Regions from separate parts of the Thalassotalea sp. PLHSN55 genome, predicted to be linked through region 4. Evidence: predicted binding sites of a transcription regulator. Region 4 holds the regulator's gene; each other region holds the start of a gene.

Evidence for each region. Region 4 encodes NrdR, which represses ribonucleotide reductase genes. Its sites were predicted from a motif close to AAACACNANATNTNGTGTTT; they were not measured.
Region 1: nrdD (anaerobic ribonucleoside-triphosphate reductase) is a predicted target of NrdR. The motif match lies at 1,326-1,345, and genes of this name have one in related genera.
Region 2: ACRRSQ_RS05440 (adenosylcobalamin-dependent ribonucleoside-diphosphate reductase) is a predicted target of NrdR. The motif match lies at 1,500-1,519, and genes of this name have one in related genera.
Region 3: nrdA (class 1a ribonucleoside-diphosphate reductase subunit alpha) is a predicted target of NrdR. The motif match lies at 2,156-2,175, and genes of this name have one in related genera.

What each region holds. Positions count from the first base shown of each region.
Region 1 is NZ_JBPDIH010000004.1:78,481-81,679, reverse strand. It holds gene aspS (aspartate--tRNA ligase) at 1-1,040, shown strand, start outside; gene nrdD (anaerobic ribonucleoside-triphosphate reductase) at 1,437-3,199, shown strand, end outside.
Region 2 is NZ_JBPDIH010000002.1:525,327-528,525, reverse strand. It holds gene zapE (cell division protein ZapE) at 118-1,233, shown strand; gene ACRRSQ_RS05440 (adenosylcobalamin-dependent ribonucleoside-diphosphate reductase) at 1,617-3,199, shown strand, end outside.
Region 3 is NZ_JBPDIH010000012.1:81,108-84,306, reverse strand. It holds gene nrdA (class 1a ribonucleoside-diphosphate reductase subunit alpha) at 1-2,036, opposite strand, end outside; gene ACRRSQ_RS18730 (HAD family hydrolase) at 2,465-3,139, opposite strand; gene ubiG (bifunctional 2-polyprenyl-6-hydroxyphenol methylase/3-demethylubiquinol 3-O-methyltransferase UbiG) at 3,143-3,199, opposite strand, start outside.
Region 4 is NZ_JBPDIH010000007.1:274,008-277,206, reverse strand. It holds gene ACRRSQ_RS15275 (riboflavin synthase) at 1-597, opposite strand, end outside; gene ribD (bifunctional diaminohydroxyphosphoribosylaminopyrimidine deaminase/5-amino-6-(5-phosphoribosylamino)uracil reductase RibD) at 623-1,768, opposite strand; gene nrdR (transcriptional regulator NrdR) at 1,769-2,233, opposite strand; gene glyA (serine hydroxymethyltransferase) at 2,365-3,199, opposite strand, start outside.

The DNA of each region.
Region 1 (3,199 bases), on a different contig from region 4:
AAATGATCCGTGAATTATTCATCAAAATGCTTGATGTTGATTTAGGTGAATTCCCGCGTATGCCATACAGCGAAGCGATGACACGTTTTGGTTCAGACAAGCCTGACCTGCGTAACCCATTAGAAATTACTGACGTTGCTGATATTTTAAAAGACGTAGAATTTAAAGTATTCTCAGGCCCAGCGAATGACGAAAAAGGCCGTGTTGCGGTGATTAACGTACCACAAGGCGCAGCGAAATTTTCACGTAAAGGCATTGACGAATTAACCAAATTTGTTGGCATTTATGGCGCCAAAGGCATGCCATGGATGAAGGTTAACGATCGCGCTGCTGGCCTTGAAGGTTTGCAATCGCCAATCTTAAAATTCTTAAGCGAAGATGCGGTTAATACCTTATTAGATCGCGTTAACGCACAATCGGGCGACATTATTTTCTTCGGCTCTGACAACTACAACGTAGTAACCGAATCATTGGGCGCACTTCGTTTAAAACTGGGTGAAGACTTAGATTTATTACAAGGTGAGTGGAAACCACTTTGGGTTGTAGACTTCCCAATGTTTGAAGAAATCGACGGCCACATGCACGCGCTTCATCACCCATTTACCGCACCAACCAACCTAACAGCAGCAGAGTTAGAAGCAAACCCAGTTGGCGCATTATCTGATGCATACGACATGGTCTTAAACGGCTGTGAATTAGGCGGTGGTTCGGTACGTATTCATAACCAAGACATGCAAGCGGCAGTATTTAGAATTTTAGGTATTAGCGACGAAGAAGCACAAGAGAAATTTGGTTTCTTACTTGAAGCTCTAGAATACGGCGCGCCACCACATGCAGGTCTTGCTTTTGGTCTTGACCGTTTAGTGATGTTAATGACCGGCGCTAGTTCAATTCGCGACGTAATGGCGTTCCCGAAAACAACGACTGCGGCATGTCCGTTAACGAATGCACCAGGTCATGCAAACCCTGATCAATTAGTTGAACTGGGTATTGCTAAAATCGTTAAAGAAGAAAATAAAGAAGCTGACAGCGAAAGCTAATTCCTTTTATCGCCTAAATAAGCAGAACAATTTAAAAGGTAAAGCCAGTAAAAGTATTTTTTACTGGCTTTTTTGTTGCATTTTATCTGTACCTGCTTTGTCGAAAAATACTCAAAAATTTACAAACACCAAACAAAACTATGCGTTAATTAACGCGTTTCCCTCTTGACATTTTCCGCGCTAATTTAACGGTTTTTAGCCGAAAAATCCGGTATTGCTTGCTTATTGCACCACCTCAACAAACCTTGATCTAGATCAATAACTCATTTGTCGTATTCTCGTCTAATACACCGCATCTAGTGTTGCGTATTTTTAAAACTACTATATTTAGTGTTTTTGTTTTATTAAGTAATCTTTAGTAACACTGTCGTTATAATGATAAATAAGGAATTCTTAGTGAAACCGGTAGTGATTAAACGCGATGGCTGTCGCGTAGCCTTCGACATTGCACGCATCCAACAAGCAATCATCAGCGCAGCAGAAACGGTTGCGGTAATAGACAACAACTATGCGTTAGATGTTGCCGAAACTGTGTTCTCTCAGTTCAAGGATGTTGAGCAAGTTGAGATCGGTCAAATTCAAGATATGGTTGAAGATATTTTGATGTCAGGGCCACACCGCGAAATCGCTCGAGCGTATATTGAATATCGCCATGATCGTGACATTGCCCGTGAACAAAGTAGCCAACTGAACAATGATATTCGCGGCCTCATTGATCAAAGCGATGCCAGCATTTTGAATGAAAATGCCAATAAAGACAGCAAAGTCATACCTACTCAGCGCGATTTACTTGCCGGTATTGTTGCTAAACATTATGCCAATAAGCACATTTTGCCGCGTGATATTGTTAGCGCGCATCAGCGTGGTGAAATTCATTACCACGATCTTGATTACGCGCCATTTTTCCCAATGTTTAACTGCATGTTAATTGATCTTGATGGCATGTTAACGCGCGGCTTTAAAATGGGAAATGCGGAAATTGATACGCCAAAATCCATTTCTACCGCGACTGCGGTCACAGCGCAAATTATTGCCCAAGTTGCCAGCCATATTTACGGCGGCACGACCATTAACCGCATCGATGAAGTACTTGCCCCGTATGTGAGCGCAAGTTATGAAAAACATTTAACTATTGCCCAAGAATGGGATATTCCAAACGCGGAAGTATTTGCTCGTGCGCGCACGGAAAAAGAGTGTTACGACGCGTTTCAATCACTTGAATACGAAGTAAATACCTTGCATACCGCTAATGGTCAAACGCCTTTTGTTACCTTTGGTTTTGGTTTAGGTGAAACGTGGCAGTCACGTTTAATTCAGCAATCGATTCTTGAAAACCGCATTGCCGGTTTAGGCAAGAATAAGAAAACCGCGATTTTCCCGAAATTAGTGTTTGCCATTAAAGATGGCCTAAATCATAAAGCCCAAGATCCGAACTACGACATTAAACGCTTGGCATTAAAATGTGCGTCAAAACGCATGTATCCAGATATTTTAAACTATGAACAAGTGGTGAAAGTGACCGGTTCGTTTAAAACGCCGATGGGTTGTCGTAGCTTTTTATCAACCTATGAAGAAAAGGGTCAAGAAATTCATGAAGGGCGCAACAATATTGGTGTTGTTAGCTTAAACCTACCGCGTATTGCAATAGAAGCAAAAGGCGATGAATCGGCATTTTTCAGCTTACTTGATGAACGTTTACAATTAGCACGCCGCGCGCTTGATACTCGTATTGCTCGCTTAGAAGGGGTTAAAGCTCGTGTTGCGCCAGTACTGTATATGGAAGGTGCTTGTGGCGTGCGCTTAAAAGCCGACGATAATGTTGCGCAAATATTTAAAAACGGCCGCGCTTCAATTTCACTGGGCTACATTGGTTTGCATGAAACCATTAACGCGCTTTATGGTGATGAAACTCATATGTTTGATAGCGAAAGCTTGCGCGTAAAAGGGCTTGAAATTATACAATATTTGCGTAATGCAACCGACAGTTGGAAAGCGGAAACCGGCTATGGTTTTAGCTTATACAGCACGCCAAGTGAAAACTTATGCAGTCGTTTTTGTAAGCTTGACGCCACTGAATTTGGCGTAATGAATGGCGTTACCGACAAAGGTTACTACACCAATAGTTTTCACCTTGATGTTGAAAAACAAGTTAACCCGTA
Region 2 (3,199 bases), on a different contig from region 4:
CATATAACTAAATAAATAGCGACTAATGGATAATATAACGCGCTTAACCTTGCATATATAGTGAATATGTTTGCAATTTAATTTTTTTCAAGCTCCTTTTAATGAAATGGTTGGTAAATGATTAATCTTTCGCCTTTAGATAAGTATAACCAAGATTTAGCTCGTGACGATTTTCAATACGATGCTGCTCAAGAAAACGCGGTCAAACATCTGCAGCGTTTATATGAAGACCTGCAAAACAAACCTTTGCCGGTGTCGGGTTTTAAAAAAGTATTAAACCGCTGGAAGCGTGTTGTTGATAAGCAACCTAAAAAGTCAATTCAAGGACTCTACTTTTGGGGCGGTGTTGGTCGCGGTAAAACCTATTTAGTTGATACCTTTTATGACTGCCTGCCATTTGAAAATAAAATGCGCGTGCATTTTCATCGATTTATGCACCGTGTTCATCAAGAATTGAAAACCTTAACCGGGCAATCTGATCCGCTAAAGATCATTGCCAAACGTTTTGCCGACGAAACTTGTATTATTTGCTTTGACGAATTTTTTGTTTCAGACATTACTGATGCGATGATTTTAGGCACTTTATTTGAAGAGCTATTTGCCCATAACGTTACCTTGGTTGCAACCTCAAACATTATTCCTGATGAGCTGTACCGTAACGGTTTGCAGCGGGCGCGATTTTTACCAGCCATCGCATTAATTAATCAGCATACTGATGTGGTAAATGTTGATAGCGGTGTTGATTATCGTTTGCGCACCTTAGAGCAAGCGGAAATTTATCATTACCCGCTCGATCAAAAAGCTGACGAAAACTTATTCCGTTATTTTGAACAGCTTTCTTGTGAGCCGGGGTCAAAAAATACGACAATCGATATTAATAATCGAAAACTTGCCACTGTTGAGGTTTCGGATGGCGTAGTGCATTTTGAATTTTCAGAGCTATGTGAAAGTGCAAGAAGTCAGGGCGATTACATGGAAATCAGTAAGTTATACCATACGGTGTTGCTTGCCCATGTTACGCAAATGAATGGTGATTGTGATGACGCAGCGCGACGATTTATTGCGTTGGTGGATGAATTTTACGAACGAAATGTGAAATTAATCATTTCTGCGCAAGTTGCACTTGAAGATCTATATTGTGATGGACGACTGGTTTTTGAATTTAAACGTTGTTTGTCTCGCTTACAAGAAATGCAATCGCACGATTATTTAGCCAGCGAACACTTACCTTAAGCTTTTAATTATTTTCGATAGGCTTGGCATTAGCAACTAATAAGCTAATGCTGGGCTAACACTTGTTACATATTCCTTTCACTAAATCTATTACAATTTCTTTGCAATCGTAATCGACTTATTTATTAACGTCGACTCTTCTACTGTGTGTTTAAAATTACGCGCAAACTTTAAGCAATCGATAATTTTTTATTAGTATATTTCTTTGTACTTGGGTGCATTTTCATCAATTTTTTGTTTTTTTGCCAAAAGTGATTAAAATCACAAAATACAATATATAGTGTTTTGTGTTTTTAATTAATCTATATGTTGTGTTTTGTCGCTTGCTTTATCAAATATTACCGTTATCATAGGCTCCATAAAAAACTGTTTTGGAAAAACTCATGCTTAACAATGTCGCGACAAAAACCACTCAAGAAATTGAACTTCAAGCTGCTTCGCTAGATATCTGGGATAAAAAATATCGCCTTAAAGATAAACATGGTGTCGCGCAAGAAAATAGCATTGACCAAACCTTTGAACGTGTCGCTTCTGCCTTGGCGGCAATCGAGCCAAAAGATAAGAAAAAGTGGCAGCAAAAATTTAAATGGGCGATGGAAGCTGGTGCATACCCAGCAGGTCGCGTTATTTCAAATGCTGGTGCTGAAAAATTCAAACCGGCAACGTCAACCATTAACTGCACGGTTTCTGGCACCATTAGCGATTCTATGACCGGCATTTTAAGTCGCGTGCATGAGTCGGGTTTAACCTTAAAAGCAGGTTGTGGCATTGGTTATGAGTTTTCAACACTTAGACCTAGCGGCGCTTATGTTGCAGGCGCGGGGGCTACCACGTCAGGTCCGTTGTCGTTTATGGATATTTTCGACAAAATGTGTTTTACCGTAAGCTCGGCCGGTGGTCGCCGCGGCGCACAAATGGGCGTGTTTGATGTTTCACACCCTGATGTAAAAGAATTTATTTTAGCTAAACGTGAAGACGGTCGCCTGCGTCAATTTAACTTATCGTTGCTTATAACAGATGAGTTTATGGAAGCGGTAAAGTCTGACTCAGTTTGGCCGTTAGTGTTTCCTATTTCTGAAAAAGAACTCGCAACAGAAGCATTTGATTTAACCGACAGTTCAAAAATTGTTTATAAAGAAAACCATTTTGAAGCCGAGTACGTGAAAGAGCACGGTTATATTGTTAATGAAACCGGACAAATCGCCTGTCGTATTTACAATACCATTGCCGCTTCAAGGCTTTGGGATATGATCATGGCTAATACCTTTGATTATGCCGAGCCAGGTTTCTTACTTATCGACCATGCAAACGACATGAATAACAACTGGTTCTGTGAACAGCTTCGTGCCAGTAACCCTTGCGGCGAACAAATTTTACCGCCGCACGGCGCATGCCTTTTAGGTTCAGTCAACTTAGTGAAATTTGTTGAGAACCCATTTACCGAGCAAGCGCGTTTTAATTGGGACAAATTTAGAGAAGTGGTCAGCGTATTTACTCGCATGCTTGATAACGTGGTTGAAATTAACGGTTTACCGCTAGAAGAGCAGCGCATTGAAATTCAAAATAAACGCCGTCATGGCATGGGCTATTTAGGTTTAGGCTCAGCGATGACCATGTTGAAAATGCCATATAACAGCCCAGAAGCCATTGCCTTTACCGAAGAAGCGTCAAAAGTATTGGCGGTAACCGGTTGGCAAGCCGCGTTAGAGCTAGCGAAAGAAAAAGGTCCGGCGCCTATTTTGGCAAAAGAATTTACCGTTACCGCAGCGATGTTACACAAGCGCCCTGAAATGGCGAAAGATGGCATTAAAGTAGGCGATAAAATTAAAGGCGCAGTATTGCATGCTAAATATAGTCGTTATATGCAACGTATCGCAGAAGAAGCACCTGAATTAGTAGCAGAATTAGCGCAAGTGGGTGCTCGCTTTACTCATCACACTTCAATTGCACCAACCGGGACTTTAGC
Region 3 (3,199 bases), on a different contig from region 4:
AGGTAACCTTCGTTACTTGGAATGTTCCACAGTAGTTCGTAGTTATGTTTCAAACGTTGGTATTCTGGTACCACTTGTTTTAACACACCATCTTTACTGGCTTTTACGCTAATTAAACCACGTGGTGGCTCAATACCATTGGTTGCGTTAGAAATTTGAGAAGACGTTTCTGATGGCATAAGTGCAGAAACCGTTGAGTTTCGAACGCCGTACTCTTTAATGCTCGCTCGCAATCCTTCCCAATCTAAGTGAAGTTTTTCGCCTGTAATATTATCGATTTCTTTTTTGTAAGTATCGATAGGTAAAATGCCTTGCGACAAACGAGTTTCGTCAAATTTAGGGCAAGCACCTTGCTCTTTCGCTAATTGATTTGACGCTTTTAATAAATAATATTGGATTGCTTCAAAGGTGCGGTGTGTTAAGTTATTAGCACTGCCATTTGAATAAAATACTTCATTTTTCGCTAAGTAATAAGCGTAGTTAATAACGCCTATACCTAAGGTTCTGCGTCCCATTGTTGCGCTATATGCTGCGGGCACTGGGTAGTCTTGGTAATCTAATAAACTGTCAAGCGCTCGAACTGCAAGATCTGCTAATCCATCTAATTCATCTAAACTCTCAATCGCACCAAGGTTAAAGGCTGACAGCGTACATAGCGCTATTTCGCCGTTAGCATCGTTAACGTCTTCCATTGGTTTAGTTGGTAGTGCAATTTCTAAACATAAATTACTTTGACGAATAGGGGCTTTTAATGGGTCAAACGGACTATGAGTATTACAGTGATCGACATTTTGTAAGTAGATGCGGCCAGTGCTTGCGCGTTCTTGAGCAAACAGTGTAAATAATTCAATCGCTTTAATGCGTTTTTTACGAATACTGTCATCAGCTTCGTATTGTAGGTAAAGCTGTTCGAACTTTTCTTGATCTTCGAAAAATGCATCGTAAAGGCCAGGCACATCACTTGGGCTGAATAATGTGATTGACTCGCCTTTAATAAGACGTTGATACATAACCTTGTTAAATTGCACCCCATAATCAAGGTGGCGAACACGGTTTTCTTCAACGCCTCGGTTATTTTTTAATACTAATAAGCTCTCTACTTCTAAATGCCACAATGGGTAGAATAGAGTGGCTGCGCCACCACGAACACCCCCTTGCGAGCAGCTTTTTACCGCTGTTTGGAAATGTTTATAAAAAGGAATACAGCCAGTATGGAATGCTTCACCATTGCGAATACTGCTACCTAAGGCACGAATTCTACCTGCATTAACACCAATTCCGGCACGTTGCGAAACGTATTTCACAATGGCACTAGAGGTTGCATTAATTGAATCTAAACTGTCTCCACATTCAATAAGAACACAAGACGAAAATTGACGGGTAGGGGTACGAACACCTGCCATAATTGGCGTAGGTAACGATATTTTAAAGGTTGAAATAGCGTTATAAAAGCCTTCAACATAAGACAGTCGTGTCTCGTTTGGATATTTTGCAAATAAACAAGCCGCAACTAACATATATAAAAATTGTGCACTTTCATATATTTCACCGGTAACACGGTTTTGAACTAGGTATTTGCCTTCAAGCTGCTTAACAGCTGCGTAGCTGAATGTTAAATCACGACTGTGATCAATAAGCGCTTCCATTTGCTCAAATTCCGCTTGGCTATAATCGGCTAATAAATGCTGGTCGTATTTACCTGCTTCGACCAATTTAACCACATGTTCGTATAACTTAGGTGGTTCAAATTTACCGTAGGCTTTTTTGCGTAAATGGAATATCGCAAGCCTTGCGGATAAATATTGATAATCAGGTGTTTCTTCTGAAATTAAATCTGCGGCAGCTTTGATGATGGTTTCATGAATATCTTCAGTTTTTATGCCGTCATAAAATTGAATATGTGATTTTAATTCAACTTGAGATACTGAAACATCGTCTAAGCCGGCGGCTGCCCATGCGATTACACGATGGATTTTTTCTAAATCGATGGCTTCTTTCTCGCCATTACGCTTAGTTACAAAGAGGTTACTATTCATGAAAGACCTGTGCTGGATTGTAGTTGCATTTTGTCGCCATTTTTCCTGATTAATGGCTTTTTATTTTATGTGCTTCTAAAACAACCAATAGTGTATTTAAACTGCAGATTGTTTAATAGATACACTATATCTAGGGGGTGTTTTAAAAACTCATCACAAGATAATGAGCTTTACGCTGTTTTGCAAGTATTAATATTACAGAGTATTTGCTCTTTTTTAGCGTATCTTTTCGTGGTTAGTGATGACTAACGTAGAAGCGCTTTTCAATTTTGATTTTTACGAAAGGCAACGTTTATTTTTGTAATTTTTTTAGGTATATAATAAATGTTAGTTTATAAATTACCTTTATATACCTATCTGCTATATAAACAGATAAGTATATTTAAATCATAAAGTTACTCGAGGTGGTTGAAATTAAAACAATCTGGTTAAACAATATACGGCAATATATCTGTTGGCGAATCAGCTAAGTAGTCAGCTTGCCAAGTTTTACATTGCTCAGTATCGTCGATATAACCCCATTTAGCCGCAATGGTAAACATGTTAGCGGCATTGCCTGCTTCAATGTCTCTTGGCGCATCACCAACATAAATACATTGATTTTCTGCTATATTTAGCGCTTTACACGCATGTAGAATAGGCGCAGGGTGAGGCTTTCGTTGCGCTAAGGTGTCTCCGCCTACCATCACTTTTGATGTATCTAACGCTTCAAAATTTGGCAGTAATAACTCGGTTAACCCTTGCGGTTTATTAGTCACTATTCCCCAAGGAATATTGGCATTATCTAAAGTCGATAATAGTTCCTCGACTCCATCATATAAGCAAGTATGTACGGCGATATTTTCTTGATAGTGCGCTAAAAATTCAGCACGTAGTGATTCATAATCGAATTGTTCGAGTGCATCGCCAAAACCAAGCTTTAATAAACCTAAAGCACCGTCTGAGGCAACCGGTCGATAGCGTTCACGTGCTATTTCAGGAAACTGATGTTTTCGTAAAATATAATTTAAGGTTTCGCCAAGATCATTGGCGGTATCTAATAAGGTACCGTCAAGATCAAATAGAATACCTTGCGGTTTATTTAGCTTTGAATTTTTAGTCATAATTTACAATTTTTGGCAGCAAAGAATATAGTTAACATCTAGCTCTGTAGTTAGCTTATG
Region 4 (3,199 bases):
ATTTGATTTTTTGAATAACAATCGCTCTAAATAACGAGCAACCACGTCAACTTCAACGTTTACCGCAGTACCTGCTTGATAACCGCTAATTATAGTTTGTTCTGTGGTATGCGGCACTATGGTTAGCATAAACTGATCTTCCGTAACCTTGTTAACAGTTAAGCTGGTGCCGTCAATCGTCACTGAGCCTTTGTGCGCGATATAAGGGGCGATTTCTTCTGACATTGTCAGCCAGTATTCTGTACTGTTACCGGTATTTTTAATACTGGCAACTTCACAAACAGCGTCGACATGGCCAGAAACCATATGACCACCAAAACGTGTTGTTGGTAACATGGCTTTTTCTAAATTCACTTTTTGGCCAACACGGTAATGACTAAAACCGGTATATTTCAGAGTTTCATTTGATACATCAGCGCTGTAGCTGTGTTGGTCAAAGGCGACAACCGTTAAACAAACACCATTAGTGGCAATCGAGTCACCTAGGTTAACGTCGCTCATATCAAGCGAACCTGTTGCCACTTCTACGCGTGCGCCATCAGCGTTAACATTAATGGCTTTAATACTTCCTACCGCTTCAATTATTCCGGTAAACATATTTAATACTCTGTAACTCGTTAATTTAAGGTTTAAATTTTGCTGTAATACGAATGTCTGGGCCGACCATTCTAATATCTTTTACGACTAAATTTTTAGCTGAACTCAAGGTTTCAATACTCGGCATTGCCACTAAGCTTTTGCCGTCACTACCTAATAATTTAGGGGCTTGAAATAGAATTAGTTCATCAACCAAGTTTTGCTCAATGAATGCGCCCGCTAATTGTGCACCTGACTCAACTAAAATGTCGTTTAGGCCACGTTCTGCCAATAGCGCAATTAACGCGGGTAAATCGATTTTTTCTTGATCTTGAGAGTTTTTAACCGTTTTACAAACAACCTGCTCTACAAAATGAGGCCACTTTGGTAAGTTTTCAATAGCTGTTCTAACTAATATTATTGGCGAGGGTATTTGAAAAAGTGCCAAGTCAGGCGTAAGCCGGTTTTGCGAGTCGATAATAACGCGCACAGGTTGTCTTAAATCAGACTCTGCATAGCTGTTTTTTAATTCGCCTAGCTCTTGCCAACGCACCGACATTTTGGCGTTATCTGTAATGATTGACGTTGCGCCGCTAATAATTGCGCAGCTTTGCGCGCGTAATTGTTGAACATTTTCTCGTGCCGGTGAAGATGTTATCCACTTGCTTTCACCATTGGCCATTGCCGTTTTACCATCAAGGCTTGCTGCTAACTTACAGCGCACATAAGGTAAGTTTTTGGTCATGCGTTTGATAAAGCCCGGGTTTAGCGCTAAAGCATCTGCATTTAATAAACCAACTTGCGTTTTAATGCCCGCCTGTTCAAGCATAGCTAAACCTCTGCCTGAAACTTCTGGATTAGGATCAACCATAGCGGCAATAACCTGTTTAACGCCCGCCTTTATCAAGCCCTGAGCACAAGGCGGTGTTCGTCCAAAATGGCTACAAGGCTCTAAGGTGACATAAGCTGTGGCGCCTTGAGTATCAAAACCGTTAGCTTTTGCATCAGCTATCGCGTTTACTTCGGCGTGCCCTTGTCCGGCTTTTTGATGAAAGCCTTCGCCGATAATTTCATTATTTAAAACCAATACACAACCAACATTAGGATTGGGTGATGTGGTGTAATGGCCTTTTTTAGCAAGACGAATAGCTCGCTGCATAAAGGCGTGATCTTGCAGGCTAAAGGTACTCATTTAGCTACTTTTACTTTCATCGCCAAGGCGGGCAATTTCTTCGCCAAACTCACGAATATCTTCAAATGAACGGTAAACGGAAGCAAAACGCACATAGGCCACTTTGTCTAATTGCTTTAATTGCTCCATGATCAAGTTACCTAGCATTTCACTACCCACTTCGCGTTCACCGGTAGCACGTAATTGCGATTTTAATTTATTTACCGCGAGCTCTGTTTGCTCAAGGCTTACCGGACGTTTTTCTAAGGCGCGTAATAAGCCATTACGCATTTTATCTTCGTTAAACGGTTCACGAGAGCCGTCGCGCTTGATGATGCGCGGCATAACCAGCTCTGCTGATTCAAACGTGGTAAAGCGCTCATGACAGTCTACACACTCTCGACGACGCCTAACTTGGTGACCGTCTGAGACTAGACGAGAGTCAATAACTTTAGTGTCTACAGCTGAACAAAATGGGCAATACATGGTGGCTCCGAAAATGGGTGCGGCTATTTATCAGTAATTATTTATTAACCGATACAAAAATGACCGCGAATGCGGCCATTTTAAACTATTTATGAGCTAAGTTACTAGCCTAGCAAGCGATAGTTATTTACTTAAGCGTAAACAGGTAAACGAGCACAAATCTCTTTTACTTGCTCTTGTACTTTAGCAATAGTTTCTTCGTTGTTGATATCGTCTAAAATATCACAAATCCAGCCAGTTAATGCTTTAGTTTCTTCAACACCAAAACCACGGCGAGTAATCGCTGGCGTACCTAAACGAAGACCAGAGGTTACAAATGGTGAACGTGGATCATTTGGTACAGAGTTTTTGTTTACTGTGATGTGTGCACGGCCTAAGGCAGCGTCAGCATCTTTACCGGTAATATCTTTGTCAATTAGGTCTAATAACAATAAGTGGTTTTCAGTACCGTTAGAAACAACTTTGTAACCACGTTCTTGTAATACCGCTACCATCGCTTTCGCGTTGTCTAACACTTTTTGTTGGTAAGCTTTAAATTCTGGCTCTAATGCTTCTTTAAAAGCAACCGCTTTAGCCGCGATAACGTGCATTAGAGGGCCACCTTGACCACCTGGGAATACTGCAGAGTTTAATTTTTTATAAACATCTTCGTCATCACAGCCTGAAACAATTAAACCGCCACGAGGGCCAGCTAATGTTTTGTGCGTAGTTGTTGTTACAACATGTGCATGAGGTACTGGGTTCGGGTATAAACCAGCAGCAACAAGACCTGCAACGTGAGCCATATCAACCATGAAATATGCGCCAACTTTGTCAGCAATTTCACGCATGCGTGCCCAGTCAACAATGCCTGAGTAAGCAGAGAAACCGCCAATTAACATTTCAGGCTTGTGCTCTAATGCCAAACGTTCAATTTCTTCATAATCAATTAAACCCGTTTCTGGGTGTAAGCCATATTGAATAGCT